2 linked regions of the Colwellia sp. M166 genome follow. The protein of the gene in region 1 interacts with the protein of each later gene in a pairwise test. Links are inferred from orthologs where the notes say so. Each region holds a gene or a part of one and is shown on either strand. Other genes may lie near its edges.

Region 1 (5,828 bases):
GCAGAGTTAATCGCTCGCATGGACAGCTTAATGCTAAATGCGGTTGATGGTTTAAAGCCAGGGCTTAGTTACGTTGATCTGCACATTGCATCATATCGCGAGATAGGTAAGGTACTAAAAGAGTTTAATTTTATTAATGTTGATGTTGATACTGCAGTAGATAGTGGCATTATTTCAACTTTCTTTCCGCATGGTTTAGGGCATCATTTAGGTTTACAAGTCCATGATGTTGGTGGCTTTATGGCTGACGAACGTGGTACTCATGTTAATACTCCTGAGCAACACGCTTTTTTACGGACATCACGTATCATTGAAAGCAATCAAGTTTTCACTATCGAACCTGGATTATATTTCATTGATTCACTGCTTGCTGACTTAAAGCAATCAGTGCATGGCAAAATGGTTAACTGGCAAGAAGTTGATACTATGCGTCCATTTGGCGGTATCAGAATCGAAGATAATATTATCGTTCACCAGTCTCATAATGAAAATATGACACGAGATTTTGAATTAAATTAAGCGAATATATACGTGTCCACGCCTTATGTGATAGCTGCTGACGAGATTATTGATGAAACAATTGTCACTCGCAGCCGCTTTATTTGCTACCTTAAGCCTTGCACTAGTGCTGCTGATGCCAAGGCGTTTATAAAAAGTTTACAAGCACTGCACCCACAGGCTAATCATCACTGTTACGCCTTTATTGCTGGTCGGCCTGAAAATAGTCAGTTGTATGGTTTTTCTGATGATGGTGAACCATCAGGTACCGCCGGTAAACCTATGCTGAGTATGTTAATAGGTAGTCAAATAGGTGAGCTTTGCGCAGTTGTTGTACGATATTTCGGTGGTACTAAACTTGGTCCTGGTGGATTACAGCGTGCATACGGCGGTAGTGTTAAACAAGCATTAGCGGTTTTACCGACAAAACTGAAAATTCCTATGGTACGCAAAACACTAGCGTGTCAATATAGCCAAGTAAACGATGTTTTGTACTATATTGGACAGTTTGGTGGCGAGATCATTCGACAAGACTACAATGAAAATATTGTCCTTACGCTCGCATTACCAGATGAAAAACTTGAGTTTTTCCAACTGCAGTTGCAAACAATGTCTGCTGGGCAGTTAACACTACAACCGATAACTAAAAAGCAATAATAAACTACCGTGCAATTTAAAAATATCATCCGAATATTAGGTTTACTAGTCGCTTTATTGAGTGTGACTATGTTACCGCCAGCTTTTGTTTCACTCGTTTACCGTGATGGTGGCGGTGTTTCTTTTTTAATGTCTTTTGTTTTTTGCCTGATCGCAGGGTTACTGTCTTGGTATCCTTATCGCGCTGAAAAAAGTGATTTAAGGGCACGAGAAGGTTTTTTAATAGTGGTGTTATTTTGGACTGTTTTGGCAAGCTTTTCTGCAGTACCATTATTATTATTAGATGAACCCAATCTCTCCGTTGCTGATGCTTTCTTTGAATCGTTTTCTGGCCTTACTACCACAGGGGCAACGATATTAACTAAAATTGATGGTTTGCCGCATGCTGTGCTGTGGTATCGACAGCAATTACAATGGTTAGGAGGTATGGGTATTATTGTCCTCGCTGTGGCCATCTTACCTATGCTCGGTATTGGTGGTATGCAATTATATCGGGCGGAAATGCCGGGTCCAGTAAAAGATTCAAAAATGACCCCTCGTATTGCCGATACTGCCAAGCATTTGTGGATGATTTATGTAACGTTAACTGTTGCTTGTGCCTTGAGTTATTGGGCTGCCGGAATGAACCTTTTTGATGCTATTTGCCATTCTTTTTCTACTATTGCGATTGGTGGCTTTTCAACCCATGATTTGAGTATGGGCTACTTTGACAGCCCATTGATTAATTTTATTTGTGTCTTCTTCTTACTGGTTGCTGGGGTGAACTTTGCCTTACATTTTGCCGTAGTTAACAGTCGTTCATTACGCAGTTACTTTTATGATTCAGAATTAAAAGCTTTTTTAAGTATTCAGTTAGTCTTAACGCTGATTTGTTTTGTCGTCTTGATGAGTTTTAATGTTTATCAATCGGGCTTTGAAAATTTTGAACAAGCACTTTTTCATGCGGTATCTATTGGCACTACGGCAGGGTTTTCGGCAGCATCTGCCAATGAAGCCGCTTTTTCTAATTGGCCAACGCTGTTACCTATATTATTAATATTTTCAAGTTTTATTGGTGGTTGTGCGGGCAGTGCTGGTGGTGGCATGAAAGTTATTCGTGTTCTACTTCTTTACCTTCAAGGTGTTCGAGAGCTGAATAAATTGGTGCATCCCAAAGCGGTATTTACGATTAAATTAGGTAAAAAAGCCTTACCCAATAGAGTTGTCGAAGCTATCTGGGGCTTCTTTTCTGCCTATGCCGCTGTCTTTGTTATTTGTATGCTATTGCTATTAGCCGCAGGTATGGACGATATTGCTGCATTTACCGCGGTGGCTGCCTGTTTAAATAACTTAGGCCCAGGTTTAGGACAAGTCGCGGCAAACTTTGCTGATATAAATGATTTTAGTAAGTGGGTATTAGTTGTTGCTATGTTATTTGGACGTTTAGAGATTTTTACCTTGCTGGTATTATTCACACCAGCATTTTGGCGAACCTAATATTATTCTTACAGTAGCTATTAAGCTTGAATGCTTAGAAAAATGTTATAGCATCTAATTGGAACAAGGCTTCAACATCGCTGATATAACGTTTACTGACTAAAAACAGCACCACATGATCTTCTGCTTCAATCTTAGTATGTGAATGGGCGATTAGCACTTCTTCGTCACGGACAATAGCGCCTATAGTTGTACCGGGCGGTAATTTAATTTGCTGGATAGTTTTACCAACAACTTTAGAGGATTTTTCATCACCTTTAGCGACAATCTCTATCGCTTCTGCTGCACCACCACGCAAACTGTAAACATTATCGATATTACCTCGACGTACGTGAGTTAATAGCGCTGAAATAGTTGCATGCTGCGGTGAAACAGCAATATCTATATTACTACCATGAACTAAATCAATGTAGGCACTGCGCTGGATTAATACCATGGCTTTGCGCACACCTAAACGTTTGGCGAGTAACGATGACATAATATTTGCTTCGTCATCATTAGTGACCGCAATAAAAACATCAAATTGGTCAATATGCTCTTCCATCAGAAGCTCTTGATCAGAAGAGTCACCAGCAAAAACCAAAGTGTCACTTAACTCAGAAGCTAAATAGGCAGCACGTTTAGCTGAGTGTTCTATTAATTTAACTTGGTGATTTTTTTCTAACAGCCGAGCTAAACCCGCACCAATATTACCTCCGCCGGCGATCATGATTTTTTTATAAGGTGCTTCTAATTTTTGTAATTCATTCATTACCGCTCGAATATGAATACTCGCGGCTATAAAGAACACTTCATCGTCGGCTTCAATAACCGTAGTCCCTAGTGGTCTAATGGGCTTACCGTTACGATAAATCGCTGCAACACGGGTATCTATATTAGGAATATGTTCACGTAGTGTTGACAGGGCATGACCAACCAATAGTCCACCATAATAGGCTTTTACGGCAACTAAGCTGACTTTACCTTGGGCAAACTCTAATACTTGTAGTGCTCCAGGGTAATCTATGAGTCGGGCAATATCACGGGTGACTAGTTGTTCTGGTGCAATGACATGGTCAACGGGGATGTTCTTATTTTGGAAAAGCTCTTTTTGATATTTTAGTATTTTACTTGAGCGAATGCGGGCAATTTTATTGGCGGTATTAAATAAAGAATAGCAAATTTGGCAAGCGATCATGTTTGTCGCATCATCATTCGTTACCGCAACGATTAGCTCAGCATCTTCAGCGCCAGCTTGTTTAAGTACGTCAGGATGAGAGCCGTGACCAGTAACAACGCGTAAATCCATTCTGTCTTGCAATTCACGCAGAGTTTCACTGTTGGTATCAATCAGGGTTATATCGTTTTGCTCTCCTACAAGGTTTTCAGCTAATGTTCCACCAACTTGCCCAGCACCAATAATTATTATTTTCATTTAAGATTGCTTTTTGTTGTTTTTATAGCGGTTTTTTAATTAACTTAGCGTAATAAAAACCATCCATTGAATTGTTATTGGGCAGAATTTGCCAGCCAATATCATTAACTTGATCGGTTATAGCTATATGTTCAGCATCAGAATTTTCCTTAACAAAGCGCAGCACTTGTTCACTATTTTCTTCAGGTAAAATGCTGCATGTTGCATATAGCAAAGTACCACCGGGCTTCAATAAAGACCATATATTTTTAAGAATATCTTGCTGTAGCTCGGTTAATACTGCTATGTCTTGGCTTTTGCGCAACCATTTTATATCAGGGTGACGCCGAATTACACCAGTACCAGAGCATGGAGCATCAAGCAATATGCGATCGAATAACTCACCATTCCACCATTTTCCAGGTGTGGCCGCATCAGCAGCAATAACGTGGGCTTGTAAATTTAGCCGTTGTAAATTTTCTTCTACGCGCTCTAATCTAGAGGCTTCGATATCAATGGCTGTCATCGATTTTATTTTCGGGCTGTACTCAAGAATATGACAGGTTTTACCGCCAGGAGCGGCGCAACAATCAAGGACATTATCGTCTGGTTGGCAAGCAAGCAAAAGCGCAGCTTGTTGGGCTGCGCCGTCTTGAATAGATACCCAACCGAGTTGAAAACCGGGTAATTTATTGACATCAACAGCTTCAGTTAGCCGTATAGCACCAGACTTTTTATCAACCAGTAAATGCTCAATGTTCTCAATCGCTAGTAGGGCTAAATAATCATCGACACTATGATGAAGCTGATTAACTCGCAACCACATTGGCGGGCGCTGCATATTAGCATTAAGAATATCTTGCCAAATTTCAGGGTAGGCACCTTGTAGCTTTTTAATAAACCAAGAAGGGTGATTAAAAGCAACAGCATCGGGCAATTTGTTTGTACACTCTTGGTTATCTTTAGCTACTTGCTGCCGTTGAAAGTTTCTTAATACACCGTTAATAACCCCTTTTAAATGATCACACTTTAACGGCTTACAGGCTGAAACTGTTTCATTGAACGCAGCATGATCAGGAATGCGAGTATATTTTATTTGATATATGCCCACTAACATTAAGAAATGGCCAACACGTTGCTTACCGGTTAGTGGTTTTTTGATGAATTCACGAACATCGTGTTCTAACTCAGGTAAGTGCCTTAATACACCATAGCAAAGCTCTTGCAGTAAGCCTTTATCTTTACCGTCTATTTTAGCTAATTGCAAGGGTAATTCATCGGCTAAACTGCGGCCTTTATCTACCACGGCAAAAGTACATCGGGCAGCTAATGCTCTTAGATTTGCAGCCATAATTACTGTTGCCCTTGTGTTGTTTCAAAACCATTTATTGCTTCGCCTGGAGCAAACCAATCTGCTTTACCATTTAATAGATCGGCAACCGCCATGGCTTTCTTTCCTGGTAGTTGAATGACTTCTAAACGTAGAGCACCTTCGGATGTTGCCACAATAATCCCTTGTTTGTCAGCGCTGATAATATTACCAACAGTGTGTTTATGTTTGAGGTTAAGAGCACTGGCTTGCCAAACACGTATGCGATGCAGTTTACTGCTGTCGTTAAAGGTAAACTGTGTCACTGGCCAAGGGATATAAGCTCTTACTTTACGAGCAAGTACCTTAGCCGGTGATTGCCAATTTAATTCAGCGTCGGCTTTATCAAGTTTAGCTGCATGTGATGCGAGATTATTATCTTGTGGCTGGCGCGTGTAATCACCATTGGCCATCAAGGTTAGGGTCTCTAAAAGT
Region 2 (4,416 bases), 370 kb from region 1 along the record:
ATGATATTGATATGCGTGGTAGTATTCATACCGGCTCAATTATCGTTAATGAAATGCAAGTGGCTGGCAGTTAAGTATTAAAGTTGGAAGTTAATAGCTATCAGCTTTTAGTTAAAAGCAAAAACCAGTCCTGAGCCGCTCCACTTGTTTTGACTGACAGCTTAAAACTGACGGCTGCTCTACCCTAGCAGTAACGTTGCGGTACCCAAGAAGGCGAATATTCCGACAACATCGGTAACGGTAGTGAGAATGACGCTACCGGCCAATGCTGGGTCTATATTCATCTTTTTCAATACTAAAGGAATCGTGACACCCGCTAGACCCGCAGCGGTCATATTCATTAACATGGCAAAGGCGATAATAGCGCCGAGCATTAAATTTTGCTGCCAAATAGCGACGACAGTGGCGATTAATACGGACCATATCAAACCGTTGAAAAAGCCAATGGCAAGCTCTTTATAGAGTAAAATACGTGAGTTACTCTCACCAACATGCCCTAAAGCCATACCGCGAATAACCAGTGTTAAGGTTTGATTACCGGCAACGCCGCCCATGCTAGGGACTAAAGAGTTTAATACCGCCAAAATGGCTAACTGATTTAAAATTCCTTCAAACATACTTGATACTGCAACAGCCATTAGGGCGGTAATTAAGTTTACCCCTAACCAAATAGAGCGTCGTTGAGTACTTTTTAATACCGGAGCAAAAGTATCGGCTTCGTCATCTAGACCCGCCATACTCATCATGGAATGTTCAGCCTCTTCACGAATAATATCAACAACATCATCTACGGTGATACGACCAAGCAAGCGTCCTTCTTCATCGATAACGGGAGCTGAAAACCAGTCATAACGCTCAAATAGTTGTGCAACGTCTTTCTCGTTCATATCAGCGGTAATTGCTTGGATGTCTTCATCAATCAGGTTGGAAATGATGGTTTCAGCTTTTGCAGTTACAATCGCTGATAATGATACGGCTCCGATGAAATGATCTTCGCGGTCAACAACATAAAATGAGTCGGTTGCTTCAGGCAACTCGCCACGTAAGCGCAAATAGCGTAAAACCACATCTACCGTCACATCTGGACGAATAGATATGGTGTCGGTATTCATGATACCGCCGGCAGTATCCTCTTCATATGACAATGCGGCTTCAACACGGCTACGGTCTTGCCAGTCCATTGCGTTTAGCACTTCCTGATAAACGCTGTCAGGTAGTGTTCTGAATACTTCTGCTAAATCATCTACATCCATGCCTTCAGCAACGGCAGCTAACTTTTCTGGATGAATATTTTTTAGTATGCCTTTTCGAACTTCTTCGTTTAGCTCTTCAAGTACTTCACCATGATGATCAGCATCAATTAATTGCCATAGCGCCATACGACTCTTGGTTGGAGAAGACTCTAATAGTAAGGCGAGATCATAAGCAGGCATGTCTTGCAATAATTTGCGGACATAGACAAACATGCCACTATCGATGGCATCATTAACTTGCTGTAGGCGTTGATGACTGTAATCTTGCTCAGAAACTTCCGGCATATAGCTACCTTGTGCCGTTGTAAAAACGAAAACTGAAAATTATTAGTATGAAGGATAATTATTAAGGTGATGTTACGCTCAAAATTGATAATTATCAGTGTTGAGTTTACCGTAATTTATCACTTTTCGCAGCTTTTTTATTGACTTAAACACAGGTTGAGGAGCTTAGTGCTTGGCTTTATTTACTCAGTTTCATTAAATTTGTCACTAAAAAGTTGGCAAATCTCTGCTAGCGCTCTTTCTGCATCTTCACCTGAGGCGACAACCTTAACGGTTTTTCCTTGGGCGCCGGCTAATAGCATTAAGCCCATAATGCTATTAGCGTCAGCACTATTATCAGCTAATTCAATTGTGACTTTCGCGGTAAATTTTTGGCTAAGCTGAGCAAGTTTTGAGGCCGCTCTGGCATGTAAGCCAAGTTTATTGATGATCAGTACTTCACGGCTAAATTGTACAGTCATCATAATTTATGTACTTTCAATGGGTAAGTCACGGTGACGAGATTGCACGTCTTTACGCTCTTTACGCATATTATTGGCTAATAATTCTGCAATATATACTGAGCGATGCTTACCGCCAGTACAGCCAATAGCGATGGTAATATAGCTACGATTATTACGTTCTAAATGCGGTAACCAAGTCATCATAAAGCTGTTAATTTGCCAAATAAACTTAGTCACTATCGCTTGGCTAGCAAGGAAATCTTGTACTGGCTTATCTAAGCCGGTATAGTCTTTTAGCTCTTTATCCCAAAATGGATTAGGTAAAAATCGGGCATCAAAAACATAGTCGGCATCTTGCGGCACACCATGTTTGAAACCAAATGATTCAAAGACCACCACCATAGAACCTGATGTTTTACCCAAAATACGTTCTCTGACTAAGTCGGCAAGTTGATGTGGTGATAGTTGACTGGTATTGATATATAAGTGTGCTCGACTAGCGATCGGTTCCAGCAGTTTTTTCTCTAAGGCAATAGCTTGGTCTAAAGCAATGTTTTGCTTAATCAATGGGTGTAAACGTCGAGTTTCACTAAATCGACGGATCAGGTCGCTATCATCTGCATCCAAATAGAGTAGGTTTAACTCGACAGCACTCGGCAGGTAATCAATAATTTCAGGCACATCGTTAGGATCTTTCGGTAAGTTGCGAACATCGATACTTACCGCAACATTTTCATAATCATTGATGACCGTATGGGTTAATGCCGGTAGTAAATTAACTGGAATATTGTCGACACAGTAATAGCCTAAATCTTCTAAAACACGCAGTGCGACACTTTTGCCGGAGCCAGATCGGCCACTTACAATAATTAATTTCATCCGTGCTTTAACTCGCTTGTTGGATTAACTGAAAAAGCTCTTGGTTAGTTTTACATTGACGTACCTGTTTGCAAAACTGTTTGTTACGAAAAATTGTCGCAATACTTTGAAGGGTGCACAGATGATTTTGGCATTCTTCTTCAGGTACAAACAAGGCAATAAAAATATCTACGGGACGATGATCAATAGCATCAAAATTAATCGCTTCTTCTATGGTGATAACCACAGCAATTGGCTGTGTGGCATCACTTAAGCGGCCATGAGGTATAGCAATGCCATTACCTATACCTGTTGAGCCCATTCGTTCACGTTTAACTAAGCTCTCTAATAGTTGAAAAGTGTCGTGATTTGCCAATTTTTCAGCAGCAAGACTACTTAAATATTCTAAAATACGTTTTTTACTTGCAGCCGGTACTGCACAAATAGTGCAGTCCGGAGTTAAGATATCTTGCAACTTCATAAACTTATAAGACCTAATGTGGTGCTACGCTAATGCTTGTTAATCTTGCCTTTGTACTTCAAGATTTGGCGATCTAGCTTATCAATTAAAGCATCAATTGATGCATACATATCATTGTTTTCTGCTTTAGCATGGACCTCAGTGCCACTTAAATGGACAGTGGATTCGGCAATTTGATTGAGCTTCTCGACTGTTAATACGACATGTACATTGTTGATGTGATCAAAATGACGTTCTAGCTTTTCAAATTTGCCATTAACATAATCACGTAATGAATCGGTAACGTCGACATGGTGTCCGGTAAGATTAATTTGCATATGCTGCTGTCCTCTTTTACGGGTGAGTAAGTTGGCCTAGAGTAGGCTTTTACGTTGATTTGATGGCGGTATAGAGAGCGATTCACGATATTTAGCAATGGTCCGCCTTGCGACTTTGATACCTTGCTCGGCTAAAATATCTGCCATTTTGCTATCACTTAAAGGTTTTGCAGGTATTTCAGCAGCAACAAGTTTTTTGATTAATTCACGAATTGCAGTCGATGAACACTCACCACCATTTTCAGTGCTAACATGACTTGAAAAGAAATATTTCAGCTCGAAAATCCCTCTAGGCGTGTGCATATACTTTTGCGTCGTCACCCGTGAGATTGTTGATTCATGCATATCAACAGCTTCGGCAATATCGTTTAATACCATCGGACGCATAGCTTCTGGACCATGTTCAAAAAATCCTTGCTGGCGTTGCACAATACAGTTTGACACTTTTAATAGCGTATCGTTTCTGCTCTCTAAGCTTTTGATAAACCATTTAGCTTCTTGTAAATTCGAGCGGATAAACTGACTATCAGTGGATGATTTCATGGTGCGAGACATCGCCGCATATTGCTGATTTACCGATAACTTAGGTGCAGTATCAGGGTTGAGCTCTACCGTCCAACGGCCGTTTTTCTTTTCAACAGAGACATCAGGAATGACATATTGTTCTTCGCTTTTTATCACGCTATCGCCTGGGCGAGGATCTAAAGATTGTATCAGGCGAATAACTTCGCGTAATTGATCTTCTTTTAAGCGTAATTTTCGCATTAACTGGCGGTAAT

Evidence for each region.
Region 2: the proteins of trkA (region 1) and ptsN interact in binary tests that used the Escherichia coli proteins (3 or more experiments, as listed by UniProt). The link is inferred for Colwellia sp. M166 from one-to-one orthologs.

What each region holds. Positions count from the first base shown.
Region 1 is NZ_CP040755.1:2,512,233-2,518,060, forward strand. Bases 1,856-4,763 are described here. They hold trkA (Trk system potassium transporter TrkA), read right to left. Parts: upstream 4,046-4,763; coding sequence 2,666-4,045; downstream 1,856-2,665. Other genes in these bases: FGD67_RS11450 (TrkH family potassium uptake protein), read left to right, coding at 1,856-2,631; rsmB (16S rRNA (cytosine(967)-C(5))-methyltransferase RsmB), read right to left, coding at 4,068-4,763. Outside these bases: pepQ (Xaa-Pro dipeptidase), read left to right, coding at 1-519; FGD67_RS11445 (YigZ family protein), read left to right, coding at 532-1,155; more of FGD67_RS11450, read left to right, coding at 1,165-1,855; more of rsmB, read right to left, coding at 4,764-5,375; fmt (methionyl-tRNA formyltransferase), read right to left, coding at 5,378-5,828. UniProt on the Escherichia coli protein: Part of the constitutive potassium transport systems TrkG and TrkH. May regulate the transport activity of TrkG and TrkH systems. Binds to NAD(+) and NADH.
Region 2 is NZ_CP040755.1:2,879,293-2,883,708, forward strand. The notes cover bases 1,595-4,416. They hold ptsN (PTS IIA-like nitrogen regulatory protein PtsN), read right to left. Parts: upstream 3,321-4,416; coding sequence 2,868-3,320; downstream 1,595-2,867. Other genes in these bases: FGD67_RS13085 (HPr family phosphocarrier protein), read right to left, coding at 1,721-2,002; rapZ (RNase adapter RapZ), read right to left, coding at 2,006-2,860; hpf (ribosome hibernation promoting factor), read right to left, coding at 3,350-3,637; FGD67_RS13105 (RNA polymerase factor sigma-54), read right to left, coding at 3,674-4,416. Outside these bases: metalloprotease PmbA, read left to right, coding at 1-74; mgtE (magnesium transporter), read right to left, coding at 180-1,538. UniProt on the Escherichia coli protein: Seems to have a role in regulating nitrogen assimilation.